One region of the Lelliottia sp. JS-SCA-14 genome, then DNA from elsewhere that is predicted to be linked to it. Evidence: predicted binding sites of a transcription regulator. Region 1 holds the regulator's gene; each other region holds the start of a gene.
The links. Region 1 encodes Fur, which represses iron uptake genes when iron is present. Its sites were predicted from a motif close to ATAATAATGAGAACNACTATCAA; they were not measured.
Positions count from the first base shown of each region.

Region 2: a site for Fur is predicted at 2,278-2,300, ahead of sufA (Fe-S cluster assembly scaffold SufA). Genes of this name have one in related genera too.
Region 3: a site for Fur is predicted at 2,194-2,216, ahead of feoA (ferrous iron transporter A). Genes of this name have one in related genera too.

Region 1 is NZ_CP141606.1:1,473,511-1,477,858, reverse strand. Features, by position in the region: gene ybfF (esterase) at 1-695, shown strand, start outside; gene ybfE (LexA regulated protein) at 825-1,112, shown strand; gene fldA (flavodoxin FldA) at 1,270-1,800, shown strand; gene fur (ferric iron uptake transcriptional regulator) at 2,094-2,540, shown strand; gene chiQ (ChiQ/YbfN family lipoprotein) at 2,646-2,975, opposite strand; gene chiP (chitoporin ChiP) at 3,022-4,348, opposite strand, start outside.
Region 2 is NZ_CP141606.1:2,089,233-2,093,580, forward strand. Features, by position in the region: gene U9O48_RS09860 (MerR family transcriptional regulator) at 1-533, shown strand, start outside; gene U9O48_RS09865 (DUF883 family protein) at 589-861, opposite strand; gene U9O48_RS09870 (YbjP/YqhG family protein) at 951-1,451, opposite strand; gene U9O48_RS09875 (NlpC/P60 family protein) at 1,452-1,820, opposite strand; gene sufA (Fe-S cluster assembly scaffold SufA) at 2,341-2,709, shown strand; gene sufB (Fe-S cluster assembly protein SufB) at 2,718-4,205, shown strand; gene sufC (Fe-S cluster assembly ATPase SufC) at 4,215-4,348, shown strand, end outside.
Region 3 is NZ_CP141606.1:4,481,059-4,485,406, reverse strand. Features, by position in the region: gene feoB (Fe(2+) transporter permease subunit FeoB) at 1-1,895, opposite strand, end outside; gene feoA (ferrous iron transporter A) at 1,926-2,153, opposite strand; gene U9O48_RS21015 (Tex family protein) at 2,492-4,348, opposite strand, start outside.

The sequences.
Region 1 (4,348 bases):
GCAGCCTCGATAACCTGGGCGTGCTGGCCCGCGATCTGGTGGCCGACCACGATATCCTGCAGGTGGATATGCGCAACCACGGCCTTTCCGAGCGCAGCCCGGAGATGACCTACGCCGCGATGGCGCAGGATCTGCTGGATACCCTCGATGCCAACCAGATTGAAAAAGCGACGCTGATTGGCCATTCGATGGGCGGCAAAGCGGTCATGGCTCTGACGGCGCTGGCTCCTGAGCGTATCGACCATTTGGTGGTGATCGACGTCGCCCCGGTGGATTACGACGTGCGCCGTCATGATGAAATCTTTGCGGCGATCAACGCCGTGACCGAGGCGGGCGTTTCCACGCGCCAGCAGGCAGCGGCGGTGATGCGCGAACATCTGGATGAAGAAGGCGTGGTGCAGTTTCTGCTGAAATCCTTCGTCGATGGCGCATGGCGTTTTAACGTGCCGGTGCTGTGGGATCAATATTCCCATATTGTCGGCTGGGACAACGTTCCGGCCTGGCCGCACCCTACCCTGTTTATCCGTGGCGGGAATTCCCCGTACGTCACCGACGCCTGTCGCGATGAGCTGCTGGCGCAATTCCCCCAGGCGCGTGCACATGTGGTAGCCGGAGCCGGACACTGGGTTCACGCCGAAAAACCGGAAGCCGTGCTGCGGGCGATTCGTCGTTATCTCTCTGATAATGTGATTTGATTAAAAAGCCAGCGACCGGTTGCCTGCGGGTCACCAGTCGTTGGCGTGCAGGTTGACGTCATGTATGATGTCGCGCTCATCGCCCCGGCAATAGCAGGGCTGCTTGTTTTCCCCCGAAGTCTCTGAATCATGGCCAAAGAACAAACGGACCGCACGACATTAGATCTGTTCGCGACTGAACGTCGACCGGGACGACCAAAAACCAATCCGCTTTCGCGTGATGAACAGTTGCGCATCAATAAGCGCAATCAGCTAAAACGCGACAAGAGTCGTGGGCTTAAACGCGTCGAGCTAAAACTCAACGCGGAAGCGGCTGACGCCTTAAGTGAACTGGCCGACGCCCGCGAAATCAGCCGCAGCGAGCTGATTGAAGAGATGCTGATGGCGCAACTTCAGGCGTGGCGCAGCACCAGGTGATCGTCTGAAAATCCACTCATTTGTCCCTTTCATGTAGCACAGAGTGCAGTCCCGCGTGATAGCTGTTTCCGCAGACTTCCCTGTTCTGCTATGATTGCCCTTATCCGTGGACAAATTGCGCCACCATACCATTAAGTTTCAAGAGGTTATTTTACTCATGGCAATCATCGGCATTTTTTTCGGCAGCGATACCGGTAATACCGAAAACATCGCAAAAAACATTCAAAAACAGCTTGGTAAAGACGTTGCCGACGTGCATGACATTGCTAAGAGCAGCAAAGAAGATCTCGAAGGCTACGATATTCTGCTGCTCGGCATCCCAACCTGGTACTACGGCGAAGCGCAGTGTGACTGGGATGATTTCTTCCCGACGCTGGAAGAAGTCGATTTCAACGGCAAGCTCGTGGCCCTCTTCGGCTGCGGCGACCAGGAAGATTACGCAGAGTACTTCTGTGATGCGCTGGGCACCATCCGCGACATCATTGAGCCACGCGGCGCCGCGATCGTCGGCCACTGGCCAACGGCGGGCTATCATTTCGAAGCTTCTAAAGGCCTGGCGGATGACGACCACTTTGTTGGCCTCGCTATCGACGAAGACCGTCAGCCAGAGCTGACCGCAGAGCGCGTCGACAAGTGGGTGAAACAGATCCGCGAAGAACTGCACCTCGACGACATTCTGAACGCCTGATCAAATCTGTGAGGTGTAGCGTTTTACGCTATGCCTCATTGATAGATAATTCCAATCAAAATAATTGCTACAAATTTTTAACTTTTGCGTTCATACCTGTACAATGTCCCAGGGTTAAAGTGGATGCCATCGAACAAGTTTGTTGGTGATACCACGTTTTTATAAGCATACTTTGCTTGAGACTTGCGGTTTTCATTTAGACATGGCAGTTCTATAATGAGACGCATTATCCCAACTGCATTTTCTGTCACTTCTTAAGGAAGTGAATCGTTTAGCAACAGGACAGATTCCGCATGACTGACAACAATACCGCATTAAAGAAGGCTGGCCTGAAAGTGACGCTTCCTCGTTTAAAAATCCTGGAAGTTCTGCAAGGGCCGGACAACCATCACGTCAGTGCGGAAGACTTATACAAGCGTCTGATCGACATGGGCGAAGAGATTGGGCTGGCGACCGTATACCGCGTTCTGAACCAGTTCGATGACGCCGGCATTGTCACCCGTCATAATTTTGAAGGCGGTAAATCCGTTTTTGAACTGACGCAGCAGCATCACCACGATCACCTGATTTGCCTCGACTGCGGCAAGGTGATTGAGTTTAGCGATGACTCTATCGAAGCACGTCAGCGTGAGATTGCCACCCGACATGGCATCCGTCTGACCAACCATAGCCTGTATCTGTATGGTCACTGTGCTGAAGGCGATTGCCGCGAAAACGAGCACGCTCACGATACCAAATAATTCTGCTTCATACTCTGAGCCAACCTGACGGTTGGCTTTTTTTTTGCCTGCAATAAATGCAAAACGCCCGGCGAGCTCTCGCTGCCGGGCGTTGATGAACGCAGATTACTGCGCGTTGTTCTTGCGAATTTCCTGCCAGAGCTGGCCGCAATCGGCTTTCACTGCTTCACCATTACCCGTTTTACGCGCCTGGATACAGGCCTGATAGTCCATCACGCGAACATTCTCTTGCGTCGCAAACTGCTCATGTGCCTTTTCTTTCTTCAGTACCGTCAGCACGCTCTGGCAGGCCTGGATTTTCTCCGGCGAGCCTTCCGCGGTGTTGATACAGGTGCTGTAAGCCTCTTTGAGACGAGAATCTTCTTTCGGTGCCTGAGGCTGCGCACAGGCAACCAGACCCGATGCCAGTACCGCCACCACTACAATTTTCTTCAACATGTTGGTCTCCATTCCGGCGGGTGTGACCCCGCCAGGCAGTTCATCAGAAGATGGTGAATGGTGCGATAACCATGAATTTCACGTCACGTTCATCCTGGAAGATGTTGCCGTAACCGCCTGCGTAGCTTGGGATATCAGAGTGGTTGTCATACTGCGTGAAGTGCAGTTTGAACATGGTGCCTTTCGCGCGACCGTCCTGCAGGGTATACATCGCATCCAGGCTGTAAGCGGACTCTTTCAGGCGATAGTTTGGATCGTAGTAAGCGTCTGGCGTAGCCATGTCGCCCGGCTTCGCGTCCCATGCGTAGGCGTAAGATGCGCCCACTGCCCAGCCCGGCAGATTCCAGTTTTTCAGGTCATACATCGCGCCGAAGAAGAGCGCTTTTTCGCCGTCGGCGTTGAAGTCTGAACGGTTATCCCACCAGATATCCAGACGACCGTTGGAAGAGGCGTAGGTTGGCGTCATACGCTGCAGGAAGTAGCCCTGCTGCCCTTCGGCTTTGACATAAGTTCCTTCGAGTCGTAAATCCACCTGACCGATTTTGTAGCCAAAGGTCAGCGCCTGTAGCCATGCGGTACCGTCATACAGATCGTTCACACTGCCATCGCTGACTTTGTCACGCGTACCGTAGAACTGATAGCTGGTGGTCAGCGGGCCGCCAACGATATCGAATTTGTAGCTGGCTTTGGCGAAATACTGATCGACGTAACCTTCCGCCTGGCCGAACGCCGCTTCCAGCACGAGGTCGTTTTTGAAGTCATATTTCGCGCCGAGAGAGTGTAGATACTCCACGCGGGTCTTTTTATCGTTCTGGTAGAACTTGTCCATCTCGATGTGCCACGGCGCTTTGTACTCGTTGGTCCACATGTAGGAGAAGCTCAACGCACCCGCATCGCCGTAGTCAAAGTTCGCCCCGGCTTCCGCGCCCTGGTAAGTACCTGGCATGAAGCTCCAGTGTGGGGCTAACAGGGTCTGACCGGTTGGCTGAATGTAACCACCGCGCGCCCATACTGGACCGTATTTGAATTTTGCCGCCGCTTTATACAGGCTGATACCGCTCTTATCGCCAGACCAGTCTTCTTTGTACGCTTTGTTGCTTGAGGAGAACGCGATTTCGTTCGGGTGTGCGCTATCGCCGTTTTCCGCCATTTCGATGGCCGTGAAAGCAGCAATATCCAGACCGAACATATCAGCCGCATAACCGGACTGGAAATCCAGGTTGGCGTTCCAGGTGGAGTGAGAAAGGTTAACTTTGTATTTGTCGCCGTCGGTGACATCTTTACGGTCACGTTCACGCTGCCAGTAATAGATACCGCCCGTGAGTGTCGAATCATCGATAAAGCCTGCTGCCTGAGCCTGCGGAGCTGCA
Region 2 (4,348 bases), 620 kb from region 1:
AGGCGTTGCTTGAAGTCGGTAATCCTCTGGTCGACAGCAACTGGGTCTCTTTCCAGGAAGAGATGATGACGGTGCTGCGTTTTGCCAGTCCGGCAAAACTGCGACTTAAAATTGCGGAATTCCGTCGTGACCACGCCGTTGAAGCCCTCATTGACCACATTTTCATCCCCGTTCGTCAACGTTTAAGCCTCGATCACAATACCGCCCGACACATGTCCAGCCTGCTGGACGGCGTGCTGATCGATTTTATTGCCACGCTACTGGTCGAAGCGCGTAAAAAACCGGGCAAAGAGGCGTTGTTGATTGGCTGGGATACGGATGATCGTACGCGTTTATGGCTTGAAGCAGGGCGTTTGTCACAGCAGGGATGGCATGTTGATGTGCTGGCTGAGCCGATTGACTCGCCGAAACCGGAACTGTTCCCCGGTCAAAAACTCTTTGTCTGGACCGGCCATGCGCCGTCAAGACGTCAACAGGAACAGCTAGACCACTGGCGAGAGCAAGGTTTTTCCGTCTCTTTCATCGCAGGCTAACCGTCCTGTCGATAGCATAAAGGCCCTTGCGGGCCTGTCGTATTCGTTCTGCTGCTTATTTCCGGCCTACCAGTAAACCAATGATAAGACCAATCGCACCCGCCGCCATCAATCCGGTCAATGGATTATCACGGACTCTGTCTGAGACCTCTGACGCGACGTCTGATGCCTGTGCTGCGTATTTGCGAGCGGCACCTTTCAACTGATGCTTCGGTGAATCCACCGCATCGCCAAACTGTGACTGAGCCTCGCCCGCAAATTCATCGGCTTTGTTCAGGGCTTTCTTCGCCAGGCGATCGGCTTCATTTTCAAAATCATGTGATGACATAGTTATCTCCTTTAGGTGTCAGACTAAAGTTTAGTCCCTCATTGCACACCCGCTCAGGATTCGGTGTTTTCCTGGAAAAACGGCCTATGTCATTTTTGAATACTCTGTGCGTACGTCCGGGCGGCAGCAATTGCTTTGTCATCAAAGATATTTTGCTCAAATCCGTCTGAGACACTAACGACGCGGTAAATTTTCCAGGTTTGATCCTCCAGGCGCAGGTAGTCACGCAGCTGATACTTTTTGCCATCCTGCATGCCCAGCCAGACATCAATCACTTTTCCGCCTGCGCCATCCCGAGCCTTTCCAACCTCAAGTGCGGGAATCCATTCTTCGGCATAGTCCTGGCTGTAAGTGAAGTAATCAGCCTCAACAATTTCCTGCTCTTCAAGACTTTGAATTGTTTTCAGCCTCGCGAGGGTATCTTTTGCCACATATTGCTTCATTTGTGGTGAGTCGAGGGAATCTGCGTGGCTGTCAGAAACGAAGGCGTTAAGGTAAAAAACATAGAAATCTTTAACGGTGGCTTCCGGTGCCGGGATATGCGATGCACAGCCGGTTAAGAAAAGGGCGAGCAATATAAGGGCGCGCATCTAATTTTTCCTGTAAATGACGTATGCCGGGCGGGCGGTGCGATAACCAGGGCCACTCCACATATCGCGCTGAACAAAATCAGAGTACCAGGTCGTGCCATCAAAAATAGCCATGTGGCCGCTGTGATTCCCACGAGCATACGGCTGAATAACGACAACATCCCCAGCGCGTGGATTTTCTCCCGTACCGATAGCTCTAAAGCCCGATCCTTCGAGTAAGCGCCCATAATCTCTGGCGTCCTTAGTGTGCCCTATATCGATGCCGCCTGCTTTGATAGCCTGGCGTGTGAATTCTGCACACCGATGCTGAGAAGTCGTTCCTGCATGCCAACGGGCGTAGCTTGCCGCTGCGGTTGCGTTCCATCCCATAAAAAACTCCTGTTGAACGATGATGATTTTCGTAATAAATCACCGCACGTGGCGCTTTTCGTGGCATTAGGTGCTATAGGTAAAATAAATAACATGAGTAAAATTATAGAGATAGATTATGTAACGAATTTAAAACGGAAAGGAAAACGTTTCATCTAGAGATTTTAGAGGGCATTAAAAAAGCTACAATAACTGCCATGCGGACATTCTCAGCTTCTGCTTTTCCCTTAATCGTATGATTTAACAACTTTTAAAAATCCAATTAAATAAATAGGTATTCCCGATACATATTTTCCCCTTGCACCATTCTCACGCTTTAACCCCCTCAAATGCGTTATACATCAATAGATTAAACAATTTCGACATAGCTAAGTAACCTGCGTGGCAGGGTCTATGCTTAATAAAAGTAGCCAAAAAGGGCGGTTTAGCCGAAAGCCCCTGCTGTCAGGGGGTTGAAGTGATAATCGTTATCACTAACATGGTGTAATGCCCCTGGTGGCTTAATAGATGAGGTGGACCTATGGAATTGCATTCAGAAACCTTTAATCCCGCTGATTTTGCCTGGCGTGGTTTGACGCTGACGCCCACGGCGGCGGCGCATATTCACGAGCTGGTGGCGAAAAAGCCGGAAATTGTGGGCTTGCGTTTAGGCGTTAAACAGACTGGCTGCGCCGGATTTGGCTACGTGCTGGATACGGTCAGCGTGCCCGAAAAAGATGATCTGGTATTCGAAACCGACGGGGCGAAGCTGTTTGTCGCCCTGCAGGCGATGCCGTTTATCGATGGCACTGAAGTCGACTACGTGCGCGAAGGCTTAAACCAGTTATTCAAATTCAATAACCCGAAAGCGCAGAATGAATGCGGCTGCGGCGAAAGCTTTGGGGTATAGGCGGTACTATGTCTCGTAATACTGAAGCAACTGACGATGTGAATACCTGGAGTGGCGGGCACCTCAACTATAAAGAGGGCTTCTTCACCCAGCTGCAAACGGACGAATTAGCGAAAGGCATCAACGAAGAGGTGGTGCGCGCGATTTCGGCCAAACGTAACGAGCCGGAGTGGATGCTCGAGTTTCGCCTGAGCGCGTTTCGCGCGTGGCTGGAGATGGAAGAGCCCCACTGGCTGAAGGCGCACTACGACAAACTCAACTATCAGGATTACAGCTACTACTCCGCGCCATCCTGCGGCAGCTGTGACGATACCTGCGCCTCACAGCCTGGCGCGGTGCAGCAAACCGGGGGCAACACCTTCCTGAGCAAAGAGGTCGAAGAGGCCTTCGAGCAGCTCGGCGTGCCGGTGCGCGAAGGGCGAGAAGTCGCGGTCGACGCCATCTTTGACTCCGTATCGGTCGCCACCACCTACCGTGGCAAGCTGGCCGAACAGGGGATTATCTTCTGCTCCTTTGGCGAAGCCATTCACGATCACCCGGAGCTGGTGAAGAAATACATCGGTACCGTGGTCCCGAGTAACGACAACTTCTTTGCGGCGCTGAACGCGGCGGTCGCCTCCGACGGGACCTTTATCTACGTGCCGAAAGGCGTGCGTTGCCCGATGGAACTCTCGACCTATTTCCGCATCAATGCCGAAAAAACCGGCCAGTTCGAGCGCACCATTCTGGTCGCCGACGAAGGCAGCTACGTAAGCTACATTGAGGGCTGTTCCGCACCGGTGCGCGACAGCTACCAGCTGCACGCCGCGGTGGTGGAAGTGATCATCCACAAAGACGCGGAAGTGAAATACTCCACGGTGCAGAACTGGTTCCCTGGCGATGGCAACACCGGCGGTATCCTGAACTTCGTCACCAAGCGCGCCCTGTGCGAAGGCGAAAACAGCAAAATGTCCTGGACCCAGTCCGAGACCGGATCCGCGATCACCTGGAAATACCCGAGCTGCATTCTGCGCGGCGACAACTCGATCGGCGAGTTCTACTCCGTGGCGCTGACCAGCGGGTATCAGCAGGCCGATACCGGCACCAAGATGATCCACATCGGCAAAAACACCAAATCGACCATCATCTCGAAAGGCATCTCCGCCGGACACAGCCAGAACAGCTATCGCGGGCTGGTGAAAATCATGCCGACGGCGACCAACGCGCGTAACTTCACCCAGTGTGATTCGATGCTGATCGGTACCGACTGCGGGGCGCACACCTTCCCGTATGTCGAATGCCGCAATAACAGCGCCCAGCTGGAGCACGAGGCGACCACCTCGCGCATCGGGGAAGATCAGCTGTTCTACTGCCTGCAGCGCGGTATCAGCGAAGAAGATGCGATTTCGATGATTGTGAACGGCTTCTGTAAGGACGTGTTCTCTGAGTTGCCGCTGGAATTTGCCGTAGAAGCACAAAAACTGTTGGCCATCAGCCTTGAACACAGTGTCGGTTAAGGAATAAACATGTTAAGCATTAAAGATTTACAGGTCAGTGTGGAAGATAAAGCGATCCTGCGCGGGCTGAATATTGAAGTCCGTCCGGGCGAAGTGCACGCCATTATGGGGCCGAACGGCTCCGGGAAAAGTACGCTCTCCGC
Region 3 (4,348 bases), 1.9 Mb from region 1:
ACGCTCAGGCTGATGGTGTCTTTCAGGCTCTGCCAGGTGTCATCCACCGCGCTCAGCAGTTCGTCACCGAGGTGGAATTCCGCCGGATTAAACTCCTCTTCCTGAATATTTTCCGCCGTATAGAGCGTATTCAGCGTACCGACCACCACCTCTTTCGCCATCGCGCCGGTGAACAGTCCGACGGTCGCCTGCCAGTTATCTTCGTGAACGCCAATCGGCTTGAACAGCGGGGTGATGACGCGGCTGACGGAGGCCAGCGCCGAGTCGTTGATGTTATCCGCCGCCTGGCCGCTGAGGGTAAAGCTGTTCAGAGCGCTCAGGAAAATGCTGACAATCACAATCACCTTACCGGCGCGCAGAACGAAGCCTTTCAGGCGCTGCCAGGTCTGGATCAGCAGGCTTTTGATGTGCGGAACGTGGTAGACCGGCAGCTCCATCACAAACGGCGACGCTTCGCCGCGCATGATGGTGTGTTTGAGCATCAGGCCGGTCAAAATCGCCATCACGATACCCAGCAGGTACAGGGAGAAGACCGCCAGCGCGCCCTCCTGGCCGAAGAACGCCGCTGCGAAGACCGCGAAGATCGCCAGACGCGCGCCGCAGGACATAAACGGCGCCATCATGATGGTCATCAGACGTTCGCGCGGCGCATCGAGTGTTCGCGCGCCCATAACCGATGGGACGTTACAGCCAAAGCCGACAATCAGTGGCACGAAGGATTTACCCGGCAGACCGAGGGCCTGCATCAGGCGGTCCATCACGAAGGCCGCGCGGGCCATATAGCCGGAATCCTCAAGGAAGGAGAGGAACAGATACATCATGCCGATCTGCGGTACCAGCGGCAGGACGGTGTTGATACCGCCACCCAGCCCCTGGGCGAGGAAAATCGTCAGCCATTCCGGGAAGTGCAGGGTGTAGCCCAGCCATTGCAGACCGTGAATGAAGATCGCCACCGAGCCGACATCAAACAGCGGCTGCAGCGCGCCACCGATGTTGATGGCGAGGAGGAACATCAGGTACATCACCAACAGGAAGATCGGCAAGCCGAGGAAACGGTTGAGAATAATTTTATCAACGGCGGCGGTGAAACGGCTCGGCTCAGCGGTCAGGGTGTTACTGACCACTTCACAGATGGCGGCGATACTTTGATAACGCGCGTCGGCGATGTGCAGCGCCGGATCGTCCAGCTCTTCGCTCAGGCGCGCCAGCGACATATCCAGCTTCTGCGCCGCATCGCCCGCGTAGCTGCGGCTGTAGATATCGCCTTCCAGCATTTGCAGCCCGAGCCAGTTGCGCTGTTTCTGTGGCATGGCGTGGGCCATCTCCTGCGCCAGAATTCCGGCCTCGCGCACCAACGGCTGCGGATAATGCACCAGTTCGAGATCCGTATTGCCCGTATGGCGATCGACGGCCAGTTTCAGCGCATCAATGCCCCGCGCGCGGGTGGAGACCAGCGGGATCACCGGGCAGCCAAGGCGTGCGGAAAGCGCATCGATGTCGATGCGGATTTTTTGCTTCTCGGCGATATCGAGCATGTTCAGCGCCACAATGCACGGAATGCCCAGCTCCAGCAGTTGCAGCGTCAGGTACAGGTTACGCTCGAGATTGGAAGCGTCGACGACGTTAATCAGTAAATCCGCGTCGCCGCTCAGAATATAGTGACAGGCAATCTGTTCATCGAGAGAGGTCTGCGACGAAATCGTTGTGAGCGAATAAGTGCCGGGAAGATCTACAAGGGTGACCTGATGGTCGGTCGTGGAGAATTGACCTTCTTTGCGTTCAACGGTCACACCGGCCCAGTTACCGACGCGCTGACGTGCGCCCGTTAACTGATTAAATAAGGTTGTCTTGCCTGAATTAGGATTACCAATTAAGCCAATGGTTAATTTTTTCATTGTTTTAGACTCGGTCTAACAGCTGGCGGTTTATCGGACTAAAGCTTCGACTTCTAATAACGCGAGGTCTTTCTTACGCAATACCAGATTGACGCGACGGGTTTCGATATGGATGGGATCGCCCAGCGGCGCGATGCGCACAACCTGAAACGAGGAGCCTGGCAGCATGCCTAGTGACAGCAGCTTCTGACGATACGCCGGGCTAATTTCGCGGGCAAAACCGGTAATTTTCCAGGCACTGTCTGGTGTGAATTGCATAGAGACCACTTTGACCGAAGGTTAAATAATCGACAGATTCATGATAATGAGAATGGTTTCTATCAGCAATATTTAAAATGTGACGGGATGTTCATATGGACATTAATTCGAGGACTGTTTGACCTTGCTCAATATTTATTGAGATGGTGAATGAGGTTTGAAAAATTAATTTGTTAACTAAGTGATAAACGATGGTTTAAATATGGATATGAAATCGGTTCCCTGATTCATATTAAATGAGTGAGTACGTTCTTATTTATTTTGAAGGGTGCGGTCTGGCTGCCGGGCGGCACTGCGTTTGCCCGGCCTATGAATTGGCCGGGCAAACGCGCGGGACATTAGCGTTTCTTGCCCATTGCGGCGGCCAGCGCATCCATCATCGCGCTGTTACCGGCAGGCTGGGCCTGAGGGCGGGGTTTCGCGGCTTTGGCTGCCGGACGGGACTGATCGCGTGCACCACCGCTGTTACTGCGGCGAGCATTGGTTTCGCCCGGCTGTTCGTCAAGGCGCATGGTCAGGGCGATGCGCTTACGCTGCATATCCACTTCCAGCACTTTCACCTTCACGATATCGCCCGCTTTGACCACCGTGTGCGGGTCTTCCACGAATTTATCGGCCAGCGACGAGATATGCACCAGACCATCCTGATGCACGCCGATGTCGACAAAGGCACCAAAGTTAGTGACGTTAGTGACCGCGCCTTCCAGCACCATGCCCGGCTGCAGATCCTTCATCGTCTCCACGCCTTCGGCGAATTTCGCGGTTTTAAACTCAGGGCGCGGGTCGCGGCCTGGTTTTTCCAGCTCTTTGATGATGTCGGTGACGGTCGGTACGCCGAATTTATCGTCGGTGAAGTCAACGGCGCGCAGGTCGCGTAGGTTGGTGCTGTTGCCCATCAGATCTTTCAGCGCCTGCTGCGTGGCGGCCAGAATGCGCTCCACCACCGGATAAGCTTCCGGGTGGACGGTTGAGGCGTCCAGCGGGTTATCGCCGTGGTTGATACGCAGGAAGCCTGCGCACTGTTCGAAGGCTTTCGGCCCCAGACGGCTTACTTTCAGCAGCTGCTGGCGGTTCTGGAACTGACCGTTCTCATCACGCCAGGCGACGATGTTCTGCGCCATCATGCGGGTTAAGCCCGCCACGCGGGTTAAAAGCGCAACGGAAGCGGTATTCAGGTCCACGCCGACGGCGTTTACGCAGTCTTCCACCACCGCATCCAGACGGCGCGCCAGCTGAGTCTGGCTGACGTCGTGCTGGTACTGGCCCACACCGATGGATTTCGGATCGATTTTCACCAGCTCTGCCAGCGGATCCTGCAGACGACGGGCGATAGAGACCGCACCGCGCAGGGAAACGTCGAGATCCGGGAACTCCAGCGCCGCCAGTTCGGACGCGGAATAGACCGACGCACCGGCTTCGCTGACGATCACTTTCTGAGCGGTGACTTTCGGGAACTGCTCTTGTACGTCGAGGAAGAAGCGTTCGGTTTCGCGCGATGCGGTACCGTTACCGATCGCCACCAGCTCGACGTTGTATTTTTCACACAACGCGGCGACCACCACCGCGGCTTTCGCGGCCTGGCCGGTGTGTGGATAGATGGTGTCGGTAGCGACCAGTTTGCCGGTGCCGTCGACCACGGCCACTTTCACGCCGGTACGCAGGCCCGGATCGAGACCCATGGTGGCGCGCAGTCCCGCCGGGGCGGCCATCAGCAGATCGTGCAGGTTACGGGCGAAAACGTTGATCGCTTCGTCTTCCGCGCGTTCGCGCACGGTGCCCATCAGTTCAGTTTCGAGGTGCATCAGCACCTTGATGCGCCAGGTCCAGCTCACCACGCCTTTGCGCCAGCTGTCTGCCGGGGCGTTGTTCAGGCGCAGACCGAGATGGTCGGTAATAATCTGCTCGCAGTAACTCTCTTTCGGCGGCTCGTCGAACTGCGGGTCGGCATTGAGGGAGAGCTGCAGCACGCCTTCGTTGCGGCCGCGGAACATCGCCAGCGCGCGGTGCGACGGGGCGGTGGAGATCGGTTCGTGATGGTCGAAGTAGTCGCGGAATTTCGCGCCTTCCTCTTCTTTTCCGCTCACCACGGTCGAGACGATGTGGGCATTTTTCCACAGATAATCACGCACTTTGGAGAGCAGCGCGGCGTCTTCGGCGAAACGCTCCATCAGGATATAGCGCGCGCCGTCGAGGGC